Regions from separate parts of the Streptomyces sp. NPDC000410 genome, predicted to be linked through region 1. Evidence: riboswitches for the same ligand, from Rfam matches in the RefSeq annotation. Region 1 holds a riboswitch; the other holds the start of a gene.

What was found. Region 1 has a riboswitch for glycine ahead of gcvP (aminomethyl-transferring glycine dehydrogenase). Riboswitches for the same ligand answer to the same signal wherever they lie in the genome.
Region 2: another riboswitch for glycine. It lies ahead of gcvT (glycine cleavage system aminomethyltransferase GcvT); the one in region 1 lies ahead of gcvP (aminomethyl-transferring glycine dehydrogenase).

The regions. Positions count from the first base shown of each region.
Region 1 covers NZ_JBEPDM010000029.1:5,702-12,554, reverse strand. The annotation lists gene gcvP (aminomethyl-transferring glycine dehydrogenase) at 1-1,449, opposite strand, end outside; glycine riboswitch at 1,627-1,724, opposite strand; gene ABT342_RS24975 (PRC-barrel domain-containing protein) at 1,838-2,221, shown strand; gene ABT342_RS24970 (DNA polymerase IV) at 2,131-3,723, opposite strand; gene ABT342_RS24965 (MerR family transcriptional regulator) at 3,827-4,423, opposite strand; gene ABT342_RS24960 (bifunctional nuclease family protein) at 4,608-5,081, opposite strand; gene ftsR (transcriptional regulator FtsR) at 5,135-5,878, opposite strand; gene ABT342_RS24950 (FHA domain-containing protein) at 5,897-6,838, opposite strand.
Region 2 covers NZ_JBEPDM010000028.1:30,809-37,661, forward strand. The annotation lists gene ABT342_RS24640 (CopD family protein) at 1-607, shown strand, start outside; gene ABT342_RS24645 (L-serine ammonia-lyase) at 639-2,006, opposite strand; gene glyA (serine hydroxymethyltransferase) at 2,185-3,444, opposite strand; gene gcvH (glycine cleavage system protein GcvH) at 3,458-3,835, opposite strand; gene gcvT (glycine cleavage system aminomethyltransferase GcvT) at 3,912-5,027, opposite strand; glycine riboswitch at 5,193-5,315, opposite strand; gene ABT342_RS24665 (AAA family ATPase) at 5,444-6,103, shown strand; gene ABT342_RS24670 (enhanced serine sensitivity protein SseB) at 6,548-6,853, shown strand, end outside.

The DNA of each region.
Region 1 (6,853 bases):
GTGGCTGTGGAAGACCGGGTGCGTCAGGTAGTCGTCGGTGCGCAGCAGCGCGGCCGGGAGCGTGTCGTCGGCCACGGCGTCGAGCGCCTCGACGTCCGCGTCGACCCCGAAGGCGGCCCAGACGGCGGTCAGCTGGGCGCGGCCCGTGGTCTCGTCGCAGGCGAGGGAGACGTGGTCGGCATCGACGAGGCGCAGGTTGACCCCGTTCTCGCGGGCGGCGGCGACGACCCCGGACGCCTTGCCCGGCACCCGGGCGGTCAGCGTGTCGAAGTACGCGCCGTGCACGAGCTCGACACCGCCCGCCCGCAGCCCCTCGGCGAGGATCGTGGCGTACCGGTGGGTGCGGCGCGCGATCACCCTCAGGCCGTCGGGGCCGTGGTAGACGGCGTACATCCCGGCCATGACGGCGAGCAGCACCTGCGCGGTGCAGATGTTGCTGGTGGCCTTCTCGCGGCGGATGTGCTGCTCACGGGTCTGCAGGGCGAGGCGGTAGGCCTTGTTGCCGTCCGCGTCGACGGACACGCCGACGAGCCGGCCGGGCAGGCTGCGGGCGTGCTTGGCCTGGACCGCCATGTAGCCGGCGTGCGGGCCGCCGAAGCCCATCGGAACGCCGAAGCGCTGGGTGGTGCCGACGGCGATGTCCGCGCCCAGCTCACCGGGCGAGGTGAGCAGTGTCAGCGCCAGCAGGTCGGCGGCGACCGTGACGATGGCGCCGAGCTCATGGGCCTGCTCGATGAGCGGCTTCAGGTCGCGGACGGCTCCGGAGGCGCCCGGGTACTGGAGGAGCACGCCGAAGACGCCGCGCTCGGCGACGTCGGCGGGGATGCCCTCGGTGAGGTCGGTGACGACGACCTCCACTCCGGTCGGCTCGGCGCGGGTCTCGATCACGGCGATGGTCTGCGGCAGGGTGTCGGCGTCGACCAGGAAGACGCCGTCCTTCACCTTGCCGACCCGCCGGGCCAGGGACATGGCCTCGGCGGCCGCGGTCCCCTCGTCGAGCAGCGAGGCGCCGGAGGTGGGCAGGCCGGTGAGGTCGGCGACCATCGTCTGGAAGTTGAGCAGCGCCTCGAGACGGCCCTGCGAGATCTCCGGCTGGTAGGGCGTGTACGCCGTGTACCAGGCCGGGTTCTCCATGACGTTGCGCAGGATGACCGGCGGGGTGAAGGTGCCGTAGTAGCCGAGGCCGATCATCGGTGCCAGGACCTTGTTGCGGTCCGCCAGGGAGCGCAGCTCGGCGAGGACCTCGGCCTCGGTGCGGGCCTCGGGCAGTCCGAGCGCCTCGGCGCTCTTGATCACGTCCGGCACTGCGGCGGCGGTCAGCTCGTCGAGCGAGCCGTAACCGACCTGCGCGAGCATCTTGGCCTGGGCCTCGGCGTCGGGCCCGATGTGGCGCTGCTCGAAGGGGGTGCCTCGCTCCAGCTGGGAGAGCGGAGTGCGGTTGGCGGTCATACGGAGGCCTCCTGGTCGATACGACCTGCGAGGGGCACCTGGGGGGTGCCCGGACGGCCTCCCCCTCTGTCATCTCAACCTGAGAGCTTCACCGGTCCGTCCGCGCGCTGACGTCCCGGCTTTCACCGTCGGTGAGGGTGGGTGCCGTCCGACGCCCGCCCTGCTTTCCAGAGTGACCTCTTCCGTGCGGTACGGGGGCCTGAGAGATTCCGGGGAGGATTTGCTCCTTCGGCGCCTACGGCACATTCGCCGGAGGACTCTCCCGCACGGGGTCAGCAGCCGTCTGCCAGCCTACCAGCGAGGACTTGGCCTCAGCCCTCGAGTGGCCGACCCCACAATTGTGCACTTTCGTAGTACGTACGGAGCAGTGCGACCAGTTGGAGGGACCGTGCAGACCGATATCGATCCGCGCAGCCTGATCGGCCGCAAGGCGTTCGACCGCAACGGGACCAAGATCGGGACCGTCGACGAGGTGTATCTGGACGACGCGACGGGGGTACCGGAGTGGGCGGCGGTACGCACCGGGCTGTTCAGCCGGGACGCGTTCGTGCCGCTGGAGCCCAGCGAACTCACGGGCGACGGCCTCCACATACCCTTCGAGCGCGCCTTGATCAAGGACGCTCCCGACTTCGGCGTCGGCCGGCACCTCTCGCCCGAACAGGAACTCCAGCTCTACCACCACTACGGTCTCGACCTCCCCGCTCCCCCGGCGGCCGACCAGGACTTCGGGCGGCGCCCGGGCGACGACGACCGATCCGACCGATCCGGCTGATCCCGCTCATCCGCCTCGTCCGGCACTTCCGGCTCTTCCGGCACTTCCGGCTCTTCCGGCTCTTCCGGCTCTTCCGGCTCTTCCGGCTCTTCCGGCTCTTCCGGCTCTTCCGGCTCTTCCGGCACTTCCGGCTCTTCCAGCTCCGGACGGACCAGCGGCAGCGGCTCCGACGGCTCCAGGTCCGGGTCGTCGACCGAGAAGGTCCGCACCCTGCCCGGCACGGCCGACCACGGCTCCTCGAATCGGACGGTGACCCGCCCGAGCCCGCTGCCCTGCACCCAGCCCGCCCCGTACCGCGCATGCCGCACGTCGTGTCCGGCCGCCCAGTGCCGCCCGGTCGGCGCTTGCTGCTCCACCGGCTCCGCCTCGTCCCGGACGGGGCCGTGCTCCTCCGGGATCCTGTCGGCATCCCCGGGACCGCGCTCTCCCGCCGCCGCCTGCGCGAACAGATCCTCCTGCGTGTAGTCGGCGAGACCGCTCACGCCCACCCCGAGCAACCTCACCCCACCCGTGGTGTCCACCGACTCCAGCAGCCGGGCCGCCGCCTCCCGCACCACGGCCGGATCGTCCGTGGGCCCGCGCAGCGTCTCCGACCGGGTCAGCGTCGAGAAGTCGTACCTGCGCACCTTCAGCACGATCGTCCGCCCGGAGTGCCCCGACCCGCGCAGCCGCCGCACACACCGGTCGGCGAGCCGCTCCACCTCCAGCCGGATCCGCACCCGGTCGTGCAGATCCACGTCGAAGGTGTCCTCCACCGACACCGACTTCGCGTCGCGCTCGGCCACCACGGGCCGGTCGTCGTGTCCGAGCGCCATCCGGAACAGCGAGGCCCCGTGCGCCTTCCCGAGCAGCCGTACGAGCTCGTCCTCGCCCGCCTCGGCCAGCTCGGCGACCGTGGTCATCCCCGCCCGTCGCAGATGCTCCCCCGTCGCCGGCCCCACCCCCGGGAGCGTCCGCACCGACATCGGCCCCAGCAGCTCCCGCTCGGTCCCCGGCTCGATGAGCACGAGGCCGTCGGGCTTCGCCTGCTCGGAGGCGATCTTCGCCAGCATTTTCGAACCCGCCAAGCCGACCGAACCGGTCAGCCCCGTGACCGCGAGAATGTCCCTGCGCAGCCGCTCACCGGCCTCGCGCGCCGAGGGCGAGTCATGGGCCGCGCCCCCGGCCTCCAGGTCCACGAAGGCCTCGTCCAGGCTCAGCGGCTCCACCAGGGGCGACAGCCGGCCCAGCAGCTCCATCACCTGCTCGCTCACCGTCCGGTAGAGCGAGAACCTCGGCACGAGGTACGCCGCGTTCGGACAGAGCCGCCGGGCCTGGCCCATCGGCATCGCCGAGTGCACCCCGAAGCGTCTCGCCTCGTACGAGGCCGTGGCCACGACCCCGCGCGGGCCGAGCCCGCCGACCACCACCGGTTTTCCGCGCAGGCTGGGCTTCGCCGCCTGCTCGGCGGCGGCGAAGAACGCATCCATGTCGAGATGCAGAATCGTCGGCGCGGGTCTCACACCCCTGATGCTGCCCTACGCCACTGACAATCGGCCGTACGCGCGTACGAGCGTCTTTGCGACCGGGAGCCGCAGCACGGCCCGGACGGCCCGCTCGCGGCGCTCAGACCGCCCGGTCGCGGCGGCGCCTGGCCAGCTCGTCGGCCGGATTGTGGCCGACCAGCGTCTCACCGGTGTCCACGCGCTCGCCGTGCAGCTGAGAGAGGGCCGCCTCGACGTCCCGCCATACGACGCCCACGGCGATCCCGAAGACACCCTGGCCGCCCTGGAGCAGATCCACGACCTCGTCGGGCGAGGAGCACTCGTAGACCGTCGCTCCGTCGCTCATCAGCGTCATCCGCTCCAGGTCCGTGAAGCCGCGGGCCCTCAGGTGCTGCACCGCGGTCCGGATGTTCTGCAGCGCGACGCCCGTGTCCAGGAAGCGCTTCACGATCTTGAGGACGACGACGTCCCGGAAGCTGTAGAGCCGCTGAGTGCCGGAGCCGTACGCGGGGCGTACGCTCGGCTCCACCAGGCCCGTGCGGGCCCAGTAGTCGAGCTGCCGGTAGGTGATGCCCGCCGCCGCGCACGCGGTCGGCCCCCGGTAGCCGATGGTCTCGGTCGAGGGGTCGGCCGAACTGATGGGAAGCGGATACGGCCCGCCCTGCCCGGGACCGCGTCCGAGAGGATCCTCTGCCGTACCGTCGCCGCTGTGTCTCACGCCGACCTCCGTCCTTGACCTGCCATCACGACGGTAGGCAGTCACTCGGGGTGCGTCAACGATCGCCACACTCGGCACGCCGAGTGATAATCACCCTGAGAGTGGTTTTCCGTGCCCCGGTCCGGGGAAAGGCTACTCGAATGTGCTTCGTGACCCGCCTATGACGGGCCACGAAGCGGGACGGTCACTGGCTGCTGGAGCCGAAGTCCTCCGGCGAGATCTGGTCGAGGAACTCGCGGAACTTCTCGACCTCGTCCTCCTGCTCGTCCGGAATCGCGATACCCGCGTCGTCCAGCACCCCGTCACTGCCGTAGATCGGCGTTCCGGTGCGCAGGGCGAGCGCTATCGCGTCGGAGGGCCGGGCGCTGACCTCGACCCCGCTCGCGAAGACCAGCTCCGCGTAGAACACGCCCTCCCGCAGGTCTGTGATCCGGACCTCGGTGAGCTCCTGCCCGACGGCTTCCAGCACGTCCTTGAACAGGTCGTGGGTCAGCGGCCTCGCGGGAGCCATGCCCTGCTGCGCGAAGGCGATCGCGGTCGCCTCCCCGGGTCCGATCCAGATGGGGAGGTAGCGGTCGCCTCCCACTTCACGCAGGAGCACGATCGGCTGGTTGGAGGGCATTTCCACCCGGACACCCACAACGTCGAGCTCGTTCACACAGCAACCCTAGGACGTGCCCGGCAGGTTTGGGTAGTCGGGCTCCTCCAAGATCAGCGCAGTCGGACACCCAGTGCCGTCGAGACCAGGGCCTCGTGGAGCCGGACGGAGAGGGTCGCCAGCTCCTTCGTCGTTGCCTCGGCATGGGCTCTGGTCTGCGGATTACGGTGCCGGCGCAGCGGAGCGACCACTTGTTCGACCAGTCCGGCCTCCCGGTCGGCGGCCGCCTTCATGGCGCGCAAGTGCCTCGGTTCCAGACCGAATCTGCCCAGATCCGCGATCAGTTTGGCCACGGTCACGGACTCCGCGTCGTAACCGCCGTCCGGCACGGGAGCGATGAGTGCGTACGACTCCCACTCGTCGAGCTCCGCCTCGGTCACCTCCGCGGCCGCGAGCAGCTCGGCCCTGCCGACCCGGGCCGCGGTGGGCCGCCCGGCCCCGGGATCCGCGCCCGGCGGCTGTGCGTCCCCGGGCGTGCCATGGACCGGCAGCGGCGGCTGCTCACCGCGGCTCAGGGCGTCGAGATGCTCCCGGATGACCTTCAGGGGAAGATAGTGGTCCCGCTGCATGCGCAGCACCTGGGCCAGCCGCTCGACGTCCTCCGGACTGAACTTGCGGTAGCCGGACGGTGTGCGGCGCGGCTCGACCAGGCCCTCGGCCTCGAGGAAACGGATCTTGGAGATCGTGACCTCGGGGAACTCGTCACGCAGCTGGTTCAGCACCGAGCCGATGCTGACCAGCCGGTCGCCGCCGACGGTGCCGCTGCCGGCACCGCCCGTCGGAGTTGTTCGCAGCATGGACCTTCCCTGAAAGGGTCACACGCCCCGCTGGCTCGAGCAGAAGACCAGCCGGTACTTACCGATCTGAACCTCGTCACCGTTCGACAGCAGGACCGAGTCGATCGGCTCCCGGTTGACATACGTGCCATTCAGACTGCCGACATCCGTGACGCTGAACGTACCGTCGGGGGCCCTGCGGAACTCCACATGGCGCCGGGACACGGTCACGTCGTCGAGGAAGATGTCGCTCTGCGGGTGGCGGCCGGCCGTGGTCAGCTCACCGTCCAGCAGGAAGCGGCTGCCCGAGTTGGGCCCGCGACGCACCACGAGCAGCGCCGAGCCGAGCGGCAGCGCGTCGACGGCCGCCTGGGCCTCGGGGGACAACGAGGGCACGGCGGTCTGGCCCGTCACCTCGGAGTCGTAGGCCTCCAGCCCCGAGATGGAGATCGTCGAGGTCGTCTCCGAGGCACGCTCCGCCTGGGCCCCTGGCCGCAGCGGCGCCCCGCAGTTGGAGCAGAAACGGCTGGCCTCGGCGTTGCGGTGCCCGCACCGCGTACAAACCGGCATGGACGGATCCTCCTGCCGCGGCTGCCCCGCGGGGGCCTGGGATGCGTACGGGTCGGAGGCAAACTCTCCACCCGTACTTGAGGTTGACGGTTCTCCGAAACCTATGCGGCCGGGACCGGCAGGGTCAACAGCGGACGCGCCCTGACCGCCGGGAATGTGACCACCCGGCCCTGCGACCTCGTCCCGGAAGAGCGGCCGCTCGCCGCTCTGCTCCGCCTCCTGGCCATGGCGCGGTGCGCGATGGCGGGCGGAGTTGCCGCTGTCCTCGCGTGCGCTCTTGCCGAACAACTTCCCAAACAACTTCACGGGCGATTCCCCTTGACCGAAACAGACCCGCCCGTGGGGCAGGAACCCTGACTCAACACACCTGCCGACCCGGACATTCTCACAACGTCCGTATCCTCCGGACAGTTTCCACCACGCAGC
Region 2 (6,853 bases), on a different contig from region 1:
CGACGTCACCGCCGCCTACGCCACCCGTGACGGCGTCCTGCTGCTGCTCATGGCCAACGGCTTCACGTTCGCGGCCCTCTGCGCCGGGCTCGGCCGCCCGGCCCGTGCCCTCGCCCCGCTGGCCCTGGTGGTCCTCGCCGAGGCGCTGCGCGCGCATCCGGAGCCGGTCAGCCCGGAGGTGGGCACCGCGTTGACGGTGGTGCACCTGACCGCCGCCTCGCTCTGGTCGGGCGGGCTGCTGTACGTCCTGCGGACCATGTGGCTGCGGCGCGCGGAGCCGGAAGCCGGACGGGCCGTGCTCGCCCGCTACGCCCGCCTCGCGCCCTACCCCTTCGCCGCGGTCGCCCTCACGGGCACGGTCACCTCACTGCGCAGGCTGCCGGCGGACGTCGTGTTCACGACGGCGTACGGGCGGGTGCTGATCGCCAAGCTGGTGCTGGTCGCCGTGGTGAGCGTGCTGGCGCTGACGGCCCGGCACCGGCTGATACGCGGCCGGGACGACAGCCAGGTCCCGGCCCGCGTGGAGGTGGCGCTGCTCGCGCTGGCCCTGCTGGTCTCGGCGGTCCTGACGGTGGTCCCGGACCCGCACTGGCTCAGTACCCGGTGACGAGCACGCGGCGATCGGCGGCCGAGGACGATCAGCACTCGATGATGTTCACCGCGAGGCCGCCGCGCGCGGTCTCCTTGTACTTGACCGACATGTCCGCGCCCGTCTCCTTCATGGTCTTGATGACCTTGTCCAGGGAGACCTTGTGGCTGCCGTCGCCGCGCATCGCCATCCGCGCGGCCGTGACGGCCTTCACCGCCGCCATTCCGTTGCGCTCGATGCACGGAATCTGGACGAGACCGCCGACCGGGTCGCAGGTCAGGCCCAGGTTGTGCTCCATGCCGATCTCCGCGGCGTTCTCCACCTGCTCGGGCGAGCCGCCCAGCACCTCGGCGAGCGCGCCGGCCGCCATGGAGCACGCGGAGCCGACCTCGCCCTGGCAGCCGACCTCGGCGCCGGAGATCGAGGCGTTCTCCTTGAAGAGCATGCCGATCGCGCCCGCGGCGAGCAGGAAGCGGACCACGCCCTCCTCGTCGGCGCCGGGGACGAAGTTCATGTAGTAGTGCAGAACGGCGGGGATGATGCCGGCGGCGCCGTTCGTCGGGGCGGTGACGACCCGGCCACCGGCCGCGTTCTCCTCGTTCACGGCCATCGCGTAGAGCGTGATCCACTCCATCGCGAGCGCCTGCGGGTCGCCCTCGGAGCGCAGCTTGCGCGCGGTGGTGGCGGCGCGGCGGCGCACCTTGAGGCCGCCCGGCAGGATGCCCTCGCGGGACATTCCGCGCGAGACGCAGGCCTGCATGACCCGCCAGATCTCCAGCAGCCCCGCGCGGATCTCGTCCTCGGTCCGCCAGGCCTTCTCGTTCTCCAGCATCATGGCGGAGATCGACAGACCCGTCTCGCGGGAGAGCCGCAGCAGCTCGTCACCGGTGCGGAAGGGGTACTTCAGTACGGTGTCGTCGAGCTTGATCCGGTCCTCGCCGACCGCCGCCTCGTCGACGACGAACCCGCCGCCGACCGAGTAGTACGTCTTCTCCAGCAGCGTCGCGCCCTCGGCGTCGTACGCCCAGAGGGTCATGCCGTTCGCGTGGTACGGCAGCGCCTTGCGGCGGTGCAGGACGAGGTCCTCGTCGAAGTCGAAGCCGATCTCGTGCACCCCGAGGAGGCTGATCTTCTTCGTGGCCTTGATCCGCTCGACCTGGTCGTCGGCCGTCTCGACGTCGACCGTACGGGGGGAGTCGCCCTCCAGGCCCAGCAGGACGGCCTTCGGGGTGCCGTGGCCGTGGCCGGTAGCACCCAGTGAACCGTAGAGCTCGGCGCGTACCGCCGTGGTGTGGGCCAGCAGGCCCTCGTTCTTGAGGCGGCGGGCGAACATCCGCGCCGCGCGCATCGGGCCGACCGTGTGGGAGCTGGACGGGCCTATGCCGATCGAGAACAGGTCGAAGACCGAGATGGCCACGGGGAACTCCTTGTGGGGTGGTAGACGCCGTTGTCTGCCAGGGTCGTGCAGAAGAACGAACGCGCGGTACGTGCTGCGGGGCACCGCATTCACCGGTAAGTGTGTGCGGTGCCCCGTTTGTTTTGCTTCGGGCTGCTAACGGCAGACCGTTACGGCCCGGTGGTCACAGACCAGGCTGTTACAGACCAGGGTAAAGCGGGAACTTCGCGGCGAGCGCCGTCACGCGCGCCTTGAGGGCCTCGGCGTCGTACGACGGCTTGAGCACCTCGGCGATGATGTCGGCGACCTCACGGAAGTCCTCGCCCTGGAAGCCACGGGTGGCGAGGGCGGGCGTGCCGATGCGCAGACCCGAGGTGACCATCGGCGGGCGCGGGTCGTTCGGGACCGCGTTGCGGTTGACCGTGATGCCGACCTCGTGGAGGCGGTCCTCGGCCTGCTGGCCGTCCAGCTCGGAGTGGCGCAGGTCGACGAGGACCAGGTGCACGTCCGTCCCGCCGGAGAGGACGGAGACGCCCACCTCCTTCACGTCGTCCTGGACCAGCCGCTCGGCGATGATCTTCGCGCCTTCCAGCGTGCGCTGCTGGCGCTCCTTGAACTCCTCGGAGGCCGCGACCTTGAAGGAGACGGCCTTGGCCGCGATCACGTGCTCCAGCGGACCGCCCTGCTGACCGGGGAAGACCGCGGAGTTGATCTTCTTGGCCAGCTCGGCCGTGGAGAGGATCACACCGCCGCGCGGGCCGCCCAGCGTCTTGTGGGTGGTCGTGGTCACGACATGGGCGTGCGGCACCGGGTTCGGGTGCAGACCGGCCGCGACCAGGCCCGCGAAGTGGGCCATGTCGACCATGAGGTACGCGCCGACCTCGTCCGCGATCCGGCGGAAGGCCGCGAAGTCCAGCTGGCGGGGGTACGCGGACCAGCCGGCCACGATCAGCTTCGGCTTGGACTCCTTGGCGAGGCGCTCGACCTCGGCCATGTCGACCTGGCCGGTGGCGTCGTCCACGTGGTACGCGACCACGTTGTAGAGCTTGCCGGAGAAGTTGATCTTCATGCCGTGGGTCAGGTGCCCGCCGTGGGCGAGGTTCAGACCCATGATCGTGTCGCCCGGCTTCAGCAGCGCGAACATCGCGGCGGCGTTGGCCTGGGCGCCGGAGTGCGGCTGGACGTTGGCGTGCTCGGCGCCGAACAGGTCCTTGATGCGGTCGATGGCGATCTGCTCGACGACATCGACGTGCTCGCAGCCGCCGTAGTAGCGGCGGCCCGGGTAGCCCTCGGCGTACTTGTTGGTGAGGACGGAGCCCTGCGCCTCCATGACCGCGACCGGAGCGAAGTTCTCCGAGGCGATCATTTCCAGGGTGGACTGCTGGCGGTGGAGCTCGGCGTCGACGGCGGCGGCGACGTCCGGGTCGAGCTCATGGAGAGGGGTATTCAGAAGCGACATGGTGGTCTGGTCCCTAGTTGCCGGTGAACGCGGTGTACTCGTCGGCGGAGAGCAGATCATCCGGCTCGCCCGTGACGCGTACCTTGAACAGCCACCCGCCCTCGAAGGGGGCGGAGTTCACCAGCGACGGGTCGTCGACGACATCGGCGTTGATCTCGGTGACCTCACCGGTCACCGGGGAGTACAGATCACTGACCGACTTGGTGGACTCCAGCTCGCCGCAGGACTCGCCCGCGGTCACCGTGTCACCGACTGCCGGAAGCTGGACGTACACGACATCGCCGAGGGCGTTCGCCGCGTGCTCCGTGATGCCGACCGTCGACGCGCCGTCCTCGGCGGCCGACAGCCACTCGTGCTCCTTGCTGTAACGCAGCTGCTGGGGGTTGCTCATGAGCAGAATTCTCCTGTACGCGGGGGAGTGCTGTGGGACGTGGTCTTGGAGGGTGAGACGGCGAAGACCGCGGTCGTCACTTCTGGCGCTTGTAGAAGGGCAGGGCGACGACCTCGTACGGCTCATGCGTACCGCGGATGTCCACGCCGACGCCCTCGGTGCCGGGCGCGGAGTGCGCGGCGTCCACGTACGCGATGGCGAGAGGCTTGCCGAGGGTCGGCGACGGGGCGCCGGAGGTGACCTCGCCGATCACCTGGCCGCCGGAGACGACGGGCATTCCGGCGCGCGGGACCCGGCGGCCCTCGGCGATCAGTCCGACGAGCTTGCGCGGGGGATTCGTCTCCGCACGCTCGGCCGCGGCCCGAAGGGCCTCGCGCCCGACGAAGTCGCCCGCCTTGTCGAACTTCACGACCCGGCCGAGGCCCGCGTCGAAGGGGGTGAGCGCGGTGGTCAGCTCGTGCCCGTACAGCGGCATGCCCGCCTCCAGGCGGAGCGTGTCGCGGCAGGACAGGCCGCAGGGGATCAGACCGGCGTCCTTGCCCGCGTCCGTCAGGGCCTGCCACAGCTTCTCGGCGTCGGCAGGGGCCACGAACAGCTCGAAGCCGTCCTCACCCGTGTAGCCGGTACGGGCGATCAGCGCCGGGACCCCGGCGACGGTGCCCGGCAGGCCCGCGTAGTACTTCAGCCCGTCCAGGTCGGCGTCGGTGAGCGACTTCAGGATGCCGGGGGACTCGGGGCCCTGTACGGCGATGAGCGCGTACGCGTCGCGGTCGTCGCGCACGGCGGCGTCGAAGCCGCCGGCGCGCTCGGTGAGGGCGTCGAGGACGATCTGCGCGTTCGAGGCGTTGGCGACGACCATGTACTCCGCCTCGCCGAGGCGGTAGACGATCAGGTCGTCGAGGATCCCGCCGTCCTCACGGCAGATCATGGTGTAGCGGGCGCGGCCGACGGCGACCCCGCCGATGTTCCCGACCAGCGCGTAGTCCAGCAGAGCGGCGGCCTGCGGCCCGGTGACGGTGATCTCGCCCATGTGGGAGAGGTCGAAGAGGCCGGCCTTGGTCCGTACGGCGTTGTGCTCGTCGCGCTCACTGGCGTAGCGCAGCGGCATGTCCCAGCCGGCGAAGTCGGTCATCGTGGCGCCCAGCGAGCGATGCAGGGCATCGAGGGCGGTGAGACGGGGGGCGGTGCTCATGGATGGGGCTCCCAGGGCATGACTGGCGAGGACGATCCTCCCCATCTGTCATCGAAACCTGAGAGGTTCATCACGACCACACGTACGGAACGTACGTGATGACCACGACTTGCACCTTGGGTGGAGCCACCAGCCACAGGGCGGCGGCCCGCTTTTCAGATCTGCCTCACCCGCGCGGTACGGGGCCTGAGAGATTCAAGGGAGGGACTTGCTCCTTCGGCGCCCGGCACACTCGTAGGTACCGAAAGTCGGTACCAGAGGTGCCCGGGACTCTCCCGCGCGGATTCGAACGGCCGGTATGCAGTTGGCGGGCACATCATTGCACGGGCGCTCCGATCGGCAAATCACTTGTTGGTCATTACCTTTTCTTTAAGCTTCCTGGGCAGGGTCCCGAAGACCCGACAAGGGGGAGAGCGATGACGTTGCAGCGATCCGGAGTGTCCGGCGCGTATCCGGTCCCGGCGGGGGTGCCCGCGCCGGTGCCGCTGCGAGACCTGCCCGTGGTGCGCGATCTGCGCGACCGGTCGCGGCGCGCCCCGCGCCGGCTGATCTTCGGCCAGGGGGACGTGGTCGTCGTCTCCGGGCTGCCCGGCAGTGGCAAGTCCACCCTGATCCGGCGGGCCGCGGAGGGTGGCGGGATCGACTCCCAGGACACCCGGGACCGCTGGGACCGCCGGATGCCCCGCGCCCTGCCGTACGCCGTCTACCGGCCGCTGGTCCGCCTCGCGCACTACGCGGGGCTGCGGCGCGCCCTGCGCTCCGGTGCGAGCGTGGTCGTGCACGACTGCGGTACGCAGTCCTGGGTGCGGCGCTGGCTGGCCCGCGAGGCGCGGCGGCGCGGGCGTGCCCTGCACCTGGTCCTGCTGGACGTGACCCCCGACCTCGCCCGCGAGGGCCAGCGCGAGCGCGGCCGCGGTGTCTCCGGCTACGCCTTCGCCCGCCACCGCCGCGCGGTCTCCCGCCTCGTCCACGACGCCGAGCGCGGCCGCCTCCCGTCCGGCTGCGCCTCCGCGACCCTCCTGGACCGGACGGCGGCGACGGCCCTGACCCGGATCGGCTTCGACGGGGTGGTGTGAGGACGGCGGCGCGGCCCCGCTGGGGCTCCGCCCCCGAACCCCCGCGCCTCAAACGCCGGCGGGGCTGGGAAACCCAGCCCGGCCGGGGGTCCCCCCACGCCCGCAGGGCGTAGGGGGAGTTTGAGGACACGGCCGGAGGCCGTACGGGGGTCTGGGGGCTTGCCCCCAGTTCGGGGAGGGGCGGGGAGGGGAGCGGCATCGATGTGCGGCTCCGCCGCGTGGCCCGCCGCAGGCGCCCCCGGCGCTCCCCCGGGCGGGCGCGGTCGGCCCGGGGCGGCCGGCAGGCGAAGAGCCTGGCCGGGCGCTGCGGGTGTAGGGGCGGGCGGGGAGCAGCATCGATGTGCGGCTCCGCCGCGTGGCCGCCGCAGGCGCCCCCACCCCCGGTACCCTGCTGGCGCAGGACATCGTGGCCCGGCAGGGGCGGACGGGGAAGCAGGGATCGACGTGGACACGACATGGCCGGCCAATGAGCTCGAAGAGGTGCTGGCCGCTTCCGTCGGCAACCCCGCCGCCGGCGGCCGGCTGGTCGAAGTACTGGGCCGCAGCCACATCTGGGTGCCGCTGCCCAACGGCGGCGGACCGGACAGCCCCAGCCTCGACCTACCCACCATGGAGATCGACGGCGCCGCCTACGTCCCCGTCTTCAGCTCGCAGCAGCAGTTCCTCCAGTGCGTCGGCGACGCCGTCTCCGGCACCGTCGCCCCCGCGATCGACTTCGCCCGCGGCCTGCCCCCTCAGCTGGGCATCGCC